3 regions of the Microbulbifer sp. SH-1 genome follow, and region 2 is predicted to be linked to each of the others. Evidence: predicted binding sites of a transcription regulator. Region 2 holds the regulator's gene; each other region holds the start of a gene.
The links. Region 2 encodes sigma-54, which starts transcription at its own class of promoters, with help from an activator protein. Its sites were predicted from a motif close to TGGCACANNNNTTGCNNT; they were not measured.
Positions count from the first base shown of each region.

Region 1: glnA (glutamate--ammonia ligase) is a predicted target of sigma-54. The motif match lies at 1,815-1,832, and genes of this name have one in related genera.
Region 3: xdhA (xanthine dehydrogenase small subunit) is a predicted target of sigma-54. The motif match lies at 2,480-2,497, and genes of this name have one in related genera.

Region 1 covers NZ_CP046948.1:3,575,308-3,580,138, reverse strand. Annotated here, with positions in the region: gene GNX18_RS14740 (DUF4124 domain-containing protein) at 1-189, opposite strand, end outside; gene glnA (glutamate--ammonia ligase) at 347-1,750, opposite strand; gene thiI (tRNA uracil 4-sulfurtransferase ThiI) at 2,127-3,599, shown strand; gene GNX18_RS14725 (GreA/GreB family elongation factor) at 3,873-4,244, shown strand; gene GNX18_RS14720 (TIGR03862 family flavoprotein) at 4,361-4,831, shown strand, end outside.
Region 2 covers NZ_CP046948.1:33,454-38,284, forward strand. Annotated here, with positions in the region: gene rapZ (RNase adapter RapZ) at 14-874, opposite strand; gene ptsN (PTS IIA-like nitrogen regulatory protein PtsN) at 992-1,453, opposite strand; gene hpf (ribosome hibernation-promoting factor, HPF/YfiA family) at 1,505-1,798, opposite strand; gene GNX18_RS00205 (RNA polymerase factor sigma-54) at 1,980-3,458, opposite strand; gene lptB (LPS export ABC transporter ATP-binding protein) at 3,700-4,425, opposite strand; gene lptA (lipopolysaccharide transport periplasmic protein LptA) at 4,495-4,831, opposite strand, start outside.
Region 3 covers NZ_CP046948.1:212,395-217,225, reverse strand. Annotated here, with positions in the region: gene GNX18_RS00985 (cytochrome c3 family protein) at 1-289, shown strand, start outside; gene GNX18_RS00980 (DUF3365 domain-containing protein) at 310-858, shown strand; gene GNX18_RS00975 (NCS2 family permease) at 954-2,273, opposite strand; gene xdhA (xanthine dehydrogenase small subunit) at 2,559-4,013, shown strand; gene xdhB (xanthine dehydrogenase molybdopterin binding subunit) at 4,006-4,831, shown strand, end outside.

The DNA of each region.
Region 1 (4,831 bases), 1.1 Mb from region 2:
CTTTTCCGCCTTCGAGCCCGCGGGTGCGGTATCGCTGAAGGTGACGCGCCCGTCGGGGCCGACGATCCTGTAGACACTGGTGCCGCCAGAGGAATTCTCACTCTGGGCCTCCGCCGCTGCACCCGAATCCTGAAGCGCCAGTGCCGGCGCTGCCAGTAGCATCACCAACAGTGCAATCCTTGTTGTCATGGGCATTCCCGCCTGTTGCATTCTCAATCTTGTTGTTAAGGCTAGCCATCTGTCACACAAAAAAAAAGCCCACACCGAAGTGTGGGCTTTCCCGTCATCTTTGCACCGCTCTCATCTGAACCGAACCGAGTGCGATGCGCCGACGATACCTGCCAAATTAGCAGGAGTAGTACATATCGAACTCAACCGGGTGAGTGGTCATGTTCACACGCTGCACTTCTTCGCGCTTCAGGGCGATGAAGGCGTCGATGGCGTCGTCGGTGAATACACCACCTTCGGTCAGGAAGGCGCGGTCCTGATCCAGTGCGTCCAGAGCCTGCTCCAGGCTGGAAGCAACGGTCGGGTACTCGGCCAGTTCTTCCGGCTCCAGATCGTACAGATCCTTGTCCGCCGGGTCGCCGGGGTGAATCTTGTTCTTCACGCCATCGAGGCCCGCCATCAGCAATGCCGCGAAACACAAGTAGGGGTTGGCGGTCGGGTCCGGGAAGCGGGTCTCGACGCGCTTGCCTTTCGGACTCGCCACGAATGGAATGCGGATGGATGCGGAGCGGTTGCGCGCGGAGTAAGCCAGGATTACCGGCGCCTCGAAGCCCGGCACCAGACGCTTGTAGGAGTTAGTGGACGGGTTACAGATAGCGTTCAGGGCGCGCGCGTGCTTGATGATACCGCCGATGTAGAACAGGGCAGTTTCAGACAGACCTGCGTAGGCGTCACCGGCGAACTGGTTAACACCGTCCTTGCTGAAAGAATGGTGTACGTGCATACCGGAACCGTTGTCACCTACCAGCGGCTTGGGCATGAAGGTGGCGGTTTTGCCGTAGGCGTGCGCCACGTTGTGCACGGCGTACTTCAGGATCTGAACTTCGTCAGCCTTTTTGGTCAGGGTGTTGGCGCCAACGCCGATTTCACACTGGCCAGCGGTGCCCACTTCGTGGTGGTGCACTTCGATTTCCAGACCCATCTGCTCCATCGCGGCGCACATGGCAGCGCGGATGTCGTGCAGGGAGTCGACGGGCGGAACCGGGAAGTAGCCGCCTTTCACGCCCGGACGGTGGCCCATGTTGCCTTCAGCGAAGCTGGCACCAGAGGACCAGGCCGCTTCCTGGGAGTTGATCTTGTAGAAGGCGCCACCCATTTCGGCACCCCAGGTAATGTCGTCGAATACGAAGAACTCGGGCTCCGGGCCCATCAGTACCTTGTCGCCCAGACCGGTGGACTTCAGGTATTCCTCGGCGCGCATGGCGATGGAACGCGGGTCGCGCTCGTAGCCCTGACCGGTGATCGGATCGACGATGTTACAGCGGATGATAACGGTCGGCTCGTCGGTGAAGGGGTCGAGGAAAGAGGTATCGTCGACCGGCATCAGTACCATGTCGGATTCGTTGATACCCTTCCAGCCGGCGATGGAGGAACCATCGAACATCTTGCCGACTTCAAAGAATTCACTGTTTACTTCCTTAGAAGGAATAGAAACGTGCTGTTCTTTACCCTTGGTATCGGTGAAGCGCAGGTCTACCCATCTGGCTTCGCTCTCTTTGATCAGTCCGAGCGTCTTTGACATTGCAGTCCTCCAAGAATGATAAGTTATGTGTCGCGCCAATTCGCTGTATCTTGTGGCAACAGTAAAAGCAAGGAGTGTGCCAAATTGGGGCAAACTGACTGTAGGCGGCGACTGGCGCGCGGAATACGGCGGCAGCGGCCCTGTTCGGGACCAAATCGGCCGGGCAATGCCCAGAACAACCCCAAGGTAGTCCCAAAATTGGTGCTTTCAAACCCCGGAATGCACCATTTTGGGGCCAAGAAGTCACGCAAGGCACCATAATGGTGCTGCAAGCAAATTCCCGGTAGCGAGTTTATAATTCGCCACCTTTCCCGGGAAGCGGCGAACGCGCTCCCGGCCCCCTATTTCTGTCAATTGCGGTTCCGGCACATCCCCTATGCACTTCGTCGTCAAGTTTTTCCCTGAGATCACCATCAAAAGCAATCCGGTGCGCAAGCGCATGTCGCGCCAGCTCGCCGACAACCTGCGCAAGCTGATGCGCGGGCTCGACGACCGCATCCAGGTGCGCAAGGACTGGGAAAAAATCGATGTCATCGCGCCGGATGCCGTATCCCATCTCGGCGACCGCATTGAAGAGGTACTGGCGCACACGCCCGGCATTGCCAACTTCGCGCGGGTGCAGCAGTTCCCGCTGGGCGACATGGACGACATTTACCACAAGACCCTGTCGGTGTGGGGCGACAAGCTCGCCGGTAAGACCTTCTGCGTGCGCGTGAAGCGCACCGGCAAACACGACTTCCAGTCCCTCGACGTGGAGCAGTATGTGGGCGGCGGCCTCAACACTAATACCCAAGCCGCCGGGGTGAAACTGAAGAACCCCGACATCACCGTCAAACTGGAAGTCCGCCACGACAAACTGAACGTTATCGAGCAACTGCACCAGGGCCTCGGCGGCTTTCCGCTGGGCACCCAGGACCCAGTCATCTCGCTGGTGTCCGGCGGCTTCGACTCCACCGTCGCCAGCTATCTCACCATCAAGCGCGGCATCCGCACTCACTTCCTGTTTTTCAACCTGGGCGGGCGCCAGCACGAGCTTGGCGTGAAAGAAGTGGCGTTCTATCTGTGGGAACGCTACGGCGCGTCACACCGGGTGAAGTTCATCACCGTGCCATTCGATGAAGTGGTGGCGGAAATCCTCGAGCGCGTCGACGACTCACACATGGGCGTGATCCTGAAGCGCATGATGTTGCGCGCGGGCACGGTGATCGCGAAGGAACTGGACGTGGATGCGCTGGTCACCGGCGAAGCCATCGCCCAGGTGTCCAGCCAGACCCTGAAGAACCTCTCGGTGATCGACCGCGTCACCGATACCCTGGTGCTGCGCCCGCTGATTGCCTCCGACAAGACCGACATCATTCGCACCGCGCGCGAAATCGGCACCGAGGAATTCGCCGCGAATATGCCCGAATACTGCGGTGTGATCTCGGTGAAACCCACCACCCGCGCAAAACTGGAGAAAGTCGAGCACGAGGAAACCCGCTTCGACTTCACCATCCTCGACCGCGCCATCGGCAACCGGGTGATGCAGAACATCGACGAGGTAATGGAAGACCTGGGCGAGGATGCCCCGGCCGTGGAGGAGTTCGCCGAGCCGGGCGACGCCGTCGTCATCGACATCCGCCACCCCACCGAGGAGGAAGTGAATCCGCTGGAGCTCGACAACGCCACGGTGGAAACGATTCCTTTTTATCGCCTCAGCACCGCTTTCAAATCCCTAGATAAAGACAAGCAGTACCTGCTGTACTGCGCCCGCGGCGTCATGAGCAAGCTGCATGCCTCGCACCTGTTGGACGAGGGCTACCGCAACGTGGGAGTATTTCGTCCACTGCGGGAACATGAACCCAGGTAATTCTGCCGACACCCTGTTTACCACCTCCCCCAGGCCGCCGGTTCGCGGATATAGCAAACCGGCGCAGAAGTGCTATGGTTGCCCCATGATCAGCCATCACTCTCCGGCCACTTCGGCCCCGCAACATACCGCACGCGCGCCCTTCTCCGGGCGTGCGCTGGCTGCTGCCTTACAGTCCTAGGCCGGGTTTCCGACAGCGCGCGGGAAATCCGGCGCCCCGGTTCCCCGCGCCCCTCTCAATCCCGAATTCACCTGCTTTGCATTGGAGAAGTTATGACTTCGCTGCCCCCAATCATCGTGTCCCGCGAGGATCGCGAACAAATCTACAACCTGCTGGACAGTATCCCCGCGCACAACGAAGTGGTCGAAGGCCTGTACGATGAACTGGACCGCGCCGAGATCCGCGAGGAAAAGGACATGCCCGGCGACGTGGTGCGGCTCAACAGCAACGCGCGCTTTACCAACGAGGCGTCCGGCAAGGTGTACCACCTCAAGCTGGTGCTGCCGGCGAACAAGACCGGAGACCACTGCGTCTCCCTGCTCACCCCGGCGGGCGCAGCCCTGCTCGGCCTGAAAGCCGGCGACAGCATCGAGTGGCCGGTGGCCGGCAAGTCCCTGCGTCTACGATTGAACGCCGTGGAGTGAACCAGCGGTCAGCGAACCTCTGGGTCGGACCGGCAGCGACCTGTACTCCCTGGTGAGGCCGCAGCGGTCCGTCTCGGCTAGAATGCACCGTTTTCACCGGGACCACCCCAAAAGCCATGACCGATTCAGCCAAACCCACCGCCCCCCGCGTCGCCATCATCGGCGGTGGTCCCGCCGGGCTGATGGCCGCAGAAGTGCTGGCCGCGGCAAAGGTAGATGTCGACCTGTACGACGCCATGCCGTCGGTGGGGCGCAAGTTCCTGCTGGCGGGGGTGGGCGGCATGAACATCACCCACTCAGAGCCCAAGGCAGCATTCCTGTCGCGCTACCGCGAGCGATGCACCGAAATGGTGCACCTGCTTGAAGACTTCGACGCGGACGCCCTGCGCGACTGGATTCACGGTCTCGGCATCAGCACCTTCGTCGGCACCTCGGGGCGGGTCTTTCCTACCGATATGAAGGCCGCGCCGCTGCTGCGCGCCTGGTTGAAGCGCCTGCGCACACAGGGGGTGACCATCCACACCCGTCACCGCTGGCTGGGCTGGAGCGACGGCGGCGCACTGCGTGTGGAGACGGTGGACGGTGAA
Region 2 (4,831 bases):
GTGTGAGACCGGTTTATTTCTGCTGCTCGCGGTGTCGGACCTGGATGTTCTTGAATTCGCTGGAAAAGTGCTTGGCCAGCTGTTCCACCATGTACACCGAGCGGTGGCGGCCTCCGGTACAGCCGACGGCGACGCAGGTATAGCTGCGATTGCTCTGCTGGTATGAGGGCAGCCAGCGCTCGAGAAATGTGGTGATGTCGCGCTGCATTTCCTCGGTCTCGTCGTGTGCGCGCAGAAACTCCGCCACTTCCGGATCGAGCCCGGTTTTGTTGCGAAGCTCTGCGACCCAATAGGGGTTAGGCAGGCAGCGCAGGTCGAACACCAAGTCCGCGTCCACCGGTACACCGTGTTTGAACCCGAAGGACTGGAACAGGATCGCCATGCCCGGGGAGTCTTTGCCCACTACGCGGGTTTTAACCTGGTCGCGCAACTGGTGCAGGCTGAGGCTGCTGGTGTCGATCACCAGGTCGGCCATGGCCGCCAGCGGGGCGAGTAGCTCCTTCTCGTGGTTGAGGGCTTCCAACAGGTGGGTGCGGCTGTCGCTGAGGGGATGCTTGCGGCGGGTTTCGCTGAAGCGCTGCACCAGCACCGGCGAGCGGGCGTCCAGATAGATGACGTCGCACTCGATGCCGCTTTCGCGCAATTCGTTGATAACCCGGGGAGCCTGGCGCACATCGTGCCAGAGATTGCGGGCATCGATACCCAGGGCCAGGTGGGTGGTTTCCTGGGGGGGGTGCTCGGTGACGCGGCGAATCAGCTCCGGCAACAGGCTGGCGGGGAGGTTGTCGATGCAGTTGAAGCCAACGTCTTCCAGCAGTTCCAGGGCAGAGCTTTTTCCTGAGCCAGAGCGGCCGCTGATGATCACCAGTCGCATAGAACAAGCGCTCCTTGCTGATTCAGTAGGGCGAGGGGCGCTGCCGCAGGCCGCTGCCCGGGATGGTTATCTGCAGCCGTCCGGTGGCGGCCGGGCGGCGGACAAGGTCGAGGGCTATTATGCCGCCGCCGCGCTGTTGATGGCCAGTGCGTAGAGCTCGTCACTGGTGGTGGCTTCGCGCAGCTTGTCGCGCACGCGGCTGTCGCTGAACAGGGCGGCGATTTCTGCCAGCGTATCCAGGTGCTCCTGGTCGGAATCCTCCGGAACCAGCAGGGCAAACAACAGATCCACCGGCTGGCGGTCGATGGCATCGAAATCTACCGCAGGTGAAGTGGTGCAGAGGACGCCGATGGGGCGCTCGCAGCCGGGCAGGCGGCAGTGGGGGATGGCGACCCCCTCGCCAATGCCGGTTGAACCCAGGCGCTCCCGGGCCACCAGCTGGTTGAAGACGGTATCGGAATCCAGGTCGGGGTATTGTTCTGAGATCGCCTGCGCGATGTTGAGCAATAGCTTTTTTTTGCTGCTCCCCGCCAGGTGGCACAGGCTCAGGCGGGGAGAGAGTAATGCTTCCAATGTCATAACTTACTGGTGATCTGACAGTGCAGGCCAGCCGTTTCCCGGGGGTAACGTCTAGCGGTGACTGCGTAATTTCTCTTTGTGTTTCAGCAGCTGCCGGTCGAGTTTGTCGGTGAGCGAGTCGATCGCCGCGTACATATCTTCCGATTCCGAGTCGGCAAAAATGTCCTTGTTGCCGTTCACATGAACCCGCGCTTCTGCTTTCTGGATAAGTTTGTCGACGGAAAGTATGACCTGGGCGTTGGTGATCAGGTCATTGTGGCGGGAGAGCTTGTCCAGCTTGGTCAGGCAGTAATCGCGAATGGCCGGGGTAAGGTCTACATGGTGGCCACTGATGTTGATCTGCATGGATTTCTCCTCATCGGGTACAACACAAACCGGTCGCACCCCCGCACAGGGCGGCAACCCTACTAGGAAGTGCGCCAGAATGGAAGGATACACTCAATGTACGGGTATTGGTCGGGCAGAAATTGAACGAAGAGTAGTCCTGCGACAGCAAATTGTGACTTGCGCGTCGCGGATGGTCGACCTACACCAGCCGTTTGCGCTCGCTGGATGAGGGTATGCCCATGGACTCGCGATACTTGGCCACGGTGCGGCGCGCCACCTGGATGCCCTGCTTGTCCAGTTCCTGAGTGATCTTGTTGTCTGACAGCGGCTTGCGCGGCTGTTCGGCGTCCACCAGTTTGCGGATCAGGGCGCGGATGGCGGTGGAAGACGCGTCCTCACCGGAGTCGGTGCTCACGTGGCTGGAGAAGAAATACTTGAGTTCGAACACACCGCGGGGCGTGAGCATGTACTTCTGTGTGGTTACCCGCGAGATGGTGGACTCGTGCATACCGATGGTCTCGGCAATGTTGGCCAGCACCATGGGCTTCATGGCCTCAGGCCCCAGCTCGAAAAAGCCCTGTTGTTTCTCGACGATGCAGCTTGCCACCTTCAGCAGGGTTTCGTGGCGACTCTGGAGGCTTTTCAGGAACCAGCGCGCCTCCTGAAGATTGTCGCGCAGGTAGTTGTTCTCGGCAGAGTTGTCGGCGCGACGAATGAGCGCGGCGTAGGCGTCGTTGATGCGCAATTTGGGTGTGGTTTCGGGATTCAGCTCCACCAGCCAACGCTGGTCGCGGCGGCTGACGATCACATCCGGCACCACGTACTGCGGTTCCTCGCCACCGAAGGCCTCGCCGGGATAGGGGGTGAGGGTCTGAATCAGGCGCATCACCTCGCCGAGCTGGGTCTCGCTGAGGCGAGTGCGACGGCTCAGCTGGCGGAAGTCGCGCTTGCCCAATAAATCCAGGTACTGGCCTACCACGACCAGCGCCTGCGCCAGCCAGGGGGTGTTTTCCGGCAACTGGCGCAATTGCAGCAGCAGGCTCTCGCGCAGGTCGCGGGAGCCGCAGCCCACCGGTTCGAACTGCTGGATGGTTTTCAGTACCGCGAGCACCTCTTCCACGTCCACATCCAAAGATGCTGCGAGGTCTTCGATGTTGATGTCGAGAAAACCATTGGGTGCAATGGCGTCGATCAGGGTCTCGCCGATCAGCTTGTCGATCGGGGTCAGTGGAGTGAGGTTCAGCTGCCACAGCAGGTGGTCCTGCAGGCTCTCCACCGCCGCGTTGCGCTGCTCCAGCGCGTATTCCTCGCCCTCGCCTCCAGCGTGACTGCTGTTGGTGTAAATGTCGTCCCAGCGGGTGTCTACCGGCAGGTCATCGGGGATATCGCTGTTCCAGTCGCCGTCGGCGCTGGACTCGGATTCACCGTTGAGGCTTTCGCGGTTGCTTTCGGCGCCATCGTGGGCCTGGTGCTCAATGGTAGCGGGGGTGTTCTGCTCCTGCAGTTGCTCGCCGGCGTGCTCGTCGAAGTCCGATTCCAGCAGCGGGTTGCTGTCGAGGGCGGATTGGATTTCCTGTTGCAGCTCCAGCGTCGACAGCTGCAGCAGGCGGATCGCCTGTTGCAGTTGCGGCGTCATTGTCAGCGAAGTGCCGAGTTTTAACTGGAGTGACTGCTTCATAGGGGGTGTGCCGATATAAAATGCTGGCGTTGCGCCGCTGCGACACATTTGATGCTTGTGCGGCGGCAGATTGCTCATCGCCTGCAGACTACCCCGGGGTAGTGCGGAACACAAGTGGCAAGGGGTGCGAAAACAAGCAATAAGCGTGCCGAAAGAGTTATCTGTTTCGGTCGCTTCGGTCAGAATTGTGATGGGAATCGGTATTCCGGGGTGAAATGCTGATGATTTCACCCGGATGGCGTCAGATGGTGAACTCGTGTCCCAGGTAGACGTCTTTCACCTGTTTGTTCTCGGCCACATCTTTGGGGTCGCCGGATGCGATGATGTGACCCTCGCTGACGATGTAGGCGGTCTCGCAGATATCGAGGGTCTCGCGCACATTGTGGTCGGTGATCAGCACGCCGATACCGCGGTCCCTGAGGTGGCGGATGATCTGCTTGATGTCGTTCACGGAGATGGGGTCCACACCGGCGAAGGGTTCATCCAGCAATACGAAAGCGGGGTTGGTGGCCAGTGCGCGGGCGATTTCCACCCGGCGCCGCTCACCGCCGGACAGCGCCATACCGAGACTTTCGCGGATATGGGTGATGTGGAATTCCTCCAGCAGTGATTCCAGCTGTTGGCGGCGCTGGCTGCGATCCAGATCCCGGCGGGTCTCGAGAATGGCGAGAATATTGTCTTCTACCGACAGGCGGCGAAACACCGAGGCTTCCTGCGGAAGGTAGCCGATGCCCTTGCGCGCGCGGCCGTGCATGGAGAGGCCGGTGATGTCTTCCTGGTCGATCATTACCTGGCCGGCGTCGGCCTGCACCAGACCGGCAATCATGTAGAAGCAGGTGGTTTTGCCGGCGCCGTTGGGGCCGAGCAGGCCGACCACCTGGCCGCTGGACACACTCACCGAGACATCCTTAACGACCTTGCGCTTCTTGTACTGCTTGGCGAGGTGGAGCGCTTTGAGCGTCGGCATAGTGAGTTCCGCTAACTGCGCGGCGGGTTCGCCGCTTTTTCTGACTGTTCGGGTTGTGTGGGTGGGCGGTTACTGGCCGTTTTCAGCCGGCTTGGACTCTGATTTGGCTTCGGGCTTCCAGATCATTTCCACGCGTTCCTTTTCCGACTGGCCCTGGGCCTGCATCTGCTCGCTTTTCAGGTCGTAGTCAATGCGCTCGGCGGACAGGGTGTTGCCATCGCGATCTACAAAGGCTTCTCCACTGAGTTGCAGGGCGTCGCTGCTCACCAGGAATTCGATACGCTTGGCGCGGGCCTTGACCGGGCTGGTGCTCTCTTCCACCTGTTGCTGAAAGTGGGCGGGGGCGCCGGTGGCAACCACCTTGTTGATCTCCCCTTTGGCGTTGCCGTGAACTTCCACACGGTCG
Region 3 (4,831 bases), 180 kb from region 2:
CAAAGCCTGGCAATCCGATGCGACCGAAGGCGTCAGTTGTGCAGGCTGCCACCTTCCCCGGGAAGAAAACAATGGTCGAATTGCAATAAACCACAACCAGAATCACAACCTGCAGCCCAATGAAAAAATGCTGCCGGTATGCCTCAGTTGCCACGGTGTGGAATTTTCAGTGGCCGCATTGGCGGATGAGCACCAGTTGAAAAGTAACTTTCGTTCACCAGTATCAAAAGGTCATGACACGTTCAACTTGATCCGTGACCGGATTGCCCGAATAAAAACCAACAAGTAATCCCAACAGGAGGGGAAACCATGCGTATTCGCGCTTTCATCTTGGCTGCAACGGCGGCACTTGCCGCTTGCGGAAAACAACAGGGCATCGCACCACAGCGAATGGCGGATGCCATTTTCGCAGTGATTGAAGCTGACCGTGCCGCCTATACCAACAATGTCGTCAACCGCCTGCAGAATGAAGAAGGGGTGATAAAGGCGGATGAGCACTGGAAAGACACCAAAGCCCTGCCGCTACCGGCGCAGATGCTGCGTATGGGTTCTGAACGGGTCGCGGAACAGGGCGCCGGTTTCAACTATGCACTACTCTCCCAATGGGCTATCAACAGCCAGAATAAGCCGCGCACAGATCTGGAACGCCAGGGGCTTGAATTTATTGTGGAGAATCCCGGCAATAATTTCTACGGTACCGAGAAGCTCGGCGATACCGAATACTTCACCGCAATCTACCCCGACGTGGCGGTGTCCCCAGCCTGCGTCAGCTGTCACAACGAACATGTAGACAGCCCCCGTAAAGACTTCGAGCTGGGTCAGACCATGGGCGGTGTGGTAATCCGTTTCCCGCTGTAGTCCCTGCTGCCAGTTTCGGCACCACAGAGATCTGATGTCCGCCAGCCAAGACAACTGACGGGCATCGGCGCTGTGCAGCAGGGTTTCTAGCCTCCTTACAGAAAAGCAAATTTCAACGCGAAGATACCAGCCACCAGGTAAACCACTGGAGGGCATTCACGATACTGACCATTGAGCAGCTTGATTCCTGTGTAGGCAATAAATCCAAGGCCGATACCATCGGCAATGGAATAACCCAGTGGCATTGCCAGTGCCGTGACGACTGCCGGTGCACTCTCACTGTGGTCGCCCCAGTCCAGATCTGCCAGGCTTCGCGCCATCAGGCAGGCTACGAATAACAGCGCAGCAGCGGTGGCATAAGCCGGTACACTCTGCGCCAGTGGCGCAAACAGCAAGCACAGCAGAAATGCCACCCCGCAGACGATAGCCGTTACACCAGTGCGGCCGCCGGCCTCCACGCCGGCGGCACTCTCGATATAACTGGTGGTGGAGGAGGTTCCCAGCAACGCGCCCCCCAAAGTGGCACCGGAGTCTGCCAGCAGTGCCTTGCCCAGGCGTGGTAGTGAGCCGTCTGGGCGTACCAGCCCCGCCCGATTGGCCACCCCCACCATAGTGCCCGCGGTGTCGAATACATCCACCAGCAGCATGGTGAGAATCACAGTGACCATCGAAATATCCAATGCCCCGACGATATCGAGCTGCATCAGTACCGGTGCCGGCGAGGGAGGTAAAGCCACCACACCTTTGAATTCCACTTCCCCCAGCAACCAGCCCACGGCGCTGACTGCAACGATACCGATCACCACCGCTCCTTTGACACCGCGCTGGGAGAGTGCCGCGATTACGACAAAGCCGATGAGACACATCAGCGGTCCGAATGCAGTGAGATCCCCCAGAGACACCAGCGTGGCTGGATTGTCGACCACTACGCCGGCGTTGCTCAGCGCTACGATCCCCAGAAACAGGCCGATGCCCGCCGAAATTCCCAATTTCAAATTGCGCGGGATGGCATTGATCAGCCATTCGCGAAATGGCAACAGACTTAGCGCAACAAAAAGTATCCCAGACAGGAATACCGCCCCCAGTGCTGTTTGCCACGGATGCCCCATGCCCAACACCACGGCGTAGGTAAAAAAGGCATTCTGGCCCATACCCGGCGCCAGTCCCACCGGGTAATTACCCAGCAGGCCCATAAGAATCGAGCCAAATGCCGCCGCCAGGCAGGTGGCCACAAACACCCCACCGAAGTCCATCCCGGCCTCGGCGAGCATGGCCGGATTGACCACGGTGATATAAGCCATGGCAAGGAAGGTCGTCAGCCCCGCGAGTAGCTCGCGGCGCCAAAAGTCTGCAGGCTGGACCCCGCTCACCGACGCCGCCGGCCCCAAATTGAAGTACTCCACCACTCTTTGCATATTCGTTCACCGAAGTGCCAACTGTTGTTCCAACGTTCTCTACATTTGTTGCAATTTTTAAACCAACTGGTCAACTTTTGCATGCTGTACTTGTCGGTCCGGATGCTATTGCACGCGACAAAAATTCCAGTCACCGGAAACAGTCCCACAGAGTACAAAGGCGGCCCTTGCCTTGGGATGGCGCCGCCCATAAAAACCTGTCCACTTGGCCAGCTTTTTGCTTGAGTGCTGGATAACGGAAGCACACCTTCCGGATTCTGTGAACACGGGCAGCAGGAGCCACCGGTGAAATTTGTTCTGAATCGCGAACTCGTCGAGGAAAACTCGCTTGCCGCAGACACCACCCTGCTGCGCTATCTGCGCGAATACAGGCGATTGTGCGGCACCAAGGAGGGTTGCGCTTCGGGCGACTGTGGTGCCTGCACCGTATTGCTCGGCGCGCTTGAGGACGGGCGTATCCGGTACCGCGCTGTCAATGCCTGCATTACCCCGCTGGCCGCCGCCAACCGCCGCCATCTCGTCACCATCGAATCCCTGTCCAACAGCGGCAGACTGCACCCGGCGCAACGGGAAATTCTGGAACACCACGGCTCCCAGTGCGGCTTCTGCACCCCCGGTATTGTTATGTCGCTCGCCGGCCTCTATCAGCAATTGCTCACCGACAATGGCCCGCAACCGGATCGCACACAGGTGTGCGAGGCCATCTCGGGCAACCTGTGCCGCTGTACGGGTTATAGGCCGATTATCGACGCGGGTCTGAAAATGGTGCGCGCACCAGACGAGTCGCACCGCCTCGACGCACAAGCGCAAATTGATCAACTGGCCAGTATCGGCCACACCGAAACGCCGCCGGGTTACTTCCAGCCAGCGAATCGAAAAGAGCTGCAGCAGGCACTGGCCGAAAATCCCGACGCGCACCTGATCGCCGGCGGTACCGATCTCATGCTGGAAGTCACCCAACGTTGCCGCCCGCTCAATACAATAATTGACCTGTCACGGGTGGCGGAGCTGCGCCGTATCGACGAGCGCGACGGTTTTATTCACCTGGGTGCAGCGCTGAGTTACCGCGAGATGGAATCTTTTTTTGCCGATCGCTCCCCGAGCATCCGCACTCTGCTCGAACGCATTGGCTCGCGCCAGATCCGCAACCGCGGCACCCTCGGCGGCAATATCGCCAATGCCTCGCCCATCGCGGATCTCCCGCCGCTGCTACTCGCGCTGGATGCTCTCGTTACCCTCGCCGATGCACAGGGTAACGAGTATCACATGCCCCTGTCGGACTTTTACCGCGGTTACAAAAAAACAGCGCTTGGGAACGCGCAGTACCTGGCCGAGATCCGGTTCCCGGCCCACACTCTGAGCGACTTCCACCGCGCGTACAAAGTCAGCAAACGCCGCGAGGATGATATCTCTGCGGTTATGGCGGCCATCCGGCTGCGCACCGGTGCCGGCAAATGCGGCGAAGTATTTACCGAGGTACGTATTGCCTTCGGAGGAATGGCGGCGACCCCGGTGCGGGTTGCAGCCGCCGAATCGGCCCTGCTCGGGCGCGCGCTGGAAGATGAAGACGCTCTCAACACCGCGCTGGCCGCCATCGCCACAACCCTGCAGCCCATTGGCGACGTCCGCGCCAGCGCGGCGTACCGAATGCAGATCGCGCAAAACCTGCTGCGCAGCGCCTGGCAGAGTCTCCCTCAGCAAAGGATTGGCAAACGCGCGGCGGAGGTACGCCATGCGTAGACTGCCGCAGGCGCTTGCGCGTGCTGACACGCTAGATGCGAGCATTCAGAAGACCGTCGCCCATGAGTCTGCCTACAAACAGGTTACCGGCCGCGCGCAGTACCTGGACGATATTCCCGAACCGCCGGACATGCTGCACTTGGCGACCGTGGGCGCGGCACAGGCCTGTGCACTGATCGAAAATATCGAACTCGATGCCGCGCGCTGCGCGCCCGGTGTGGTGGATATCATTACCCAGGCGGATATTCCCGGCAGCCCGGATGTGTCACCGGTATTCCACGGCGACCTGCTGCTGGCCGGCGAGTGCGTGGATTATGTTGGCCAGCCGGTGGTGGCGATTGCCGCCACTACCCTGGAGGCCGCACGGCGTGCCTGCGCACAGGTAAAAGTACGCTATCGCGCGCAACAGCCTCGCCTGACGGTGCAGGAAGCGTTGAATCAGAAAGACCTCGTGCTGCCGAGCCAAACTCTGAGGTGCGGCGACGTCGATACCGCCATTGCCAATGCCGACCACCAGCTGCGGGGTGACATCTACCTGCGCGGCCAGGAGCACTTTTATCTGGAAGGTCAGATCAGCATTGCAGTGCCCAACGAGGACGGCGGTGTAAGAGTCTACAGTTCCTCCCAGCATCCAGCGGAGGTGCAGAAACTGGTAGCGCAGGTACTCGCTGTGCCCGTGCATCGGGTGCAGGCGGAAGTGCGGCGCATGGGGGGCGCCTTCGGTGGCAAGGAATCCCAGGCCGCTGCACTCGCCTGCATGGCCGCGGTGTTCGCCGTGCGCAACCAGCGCCCGGTGAAATACCGCATGCCACGCCGCG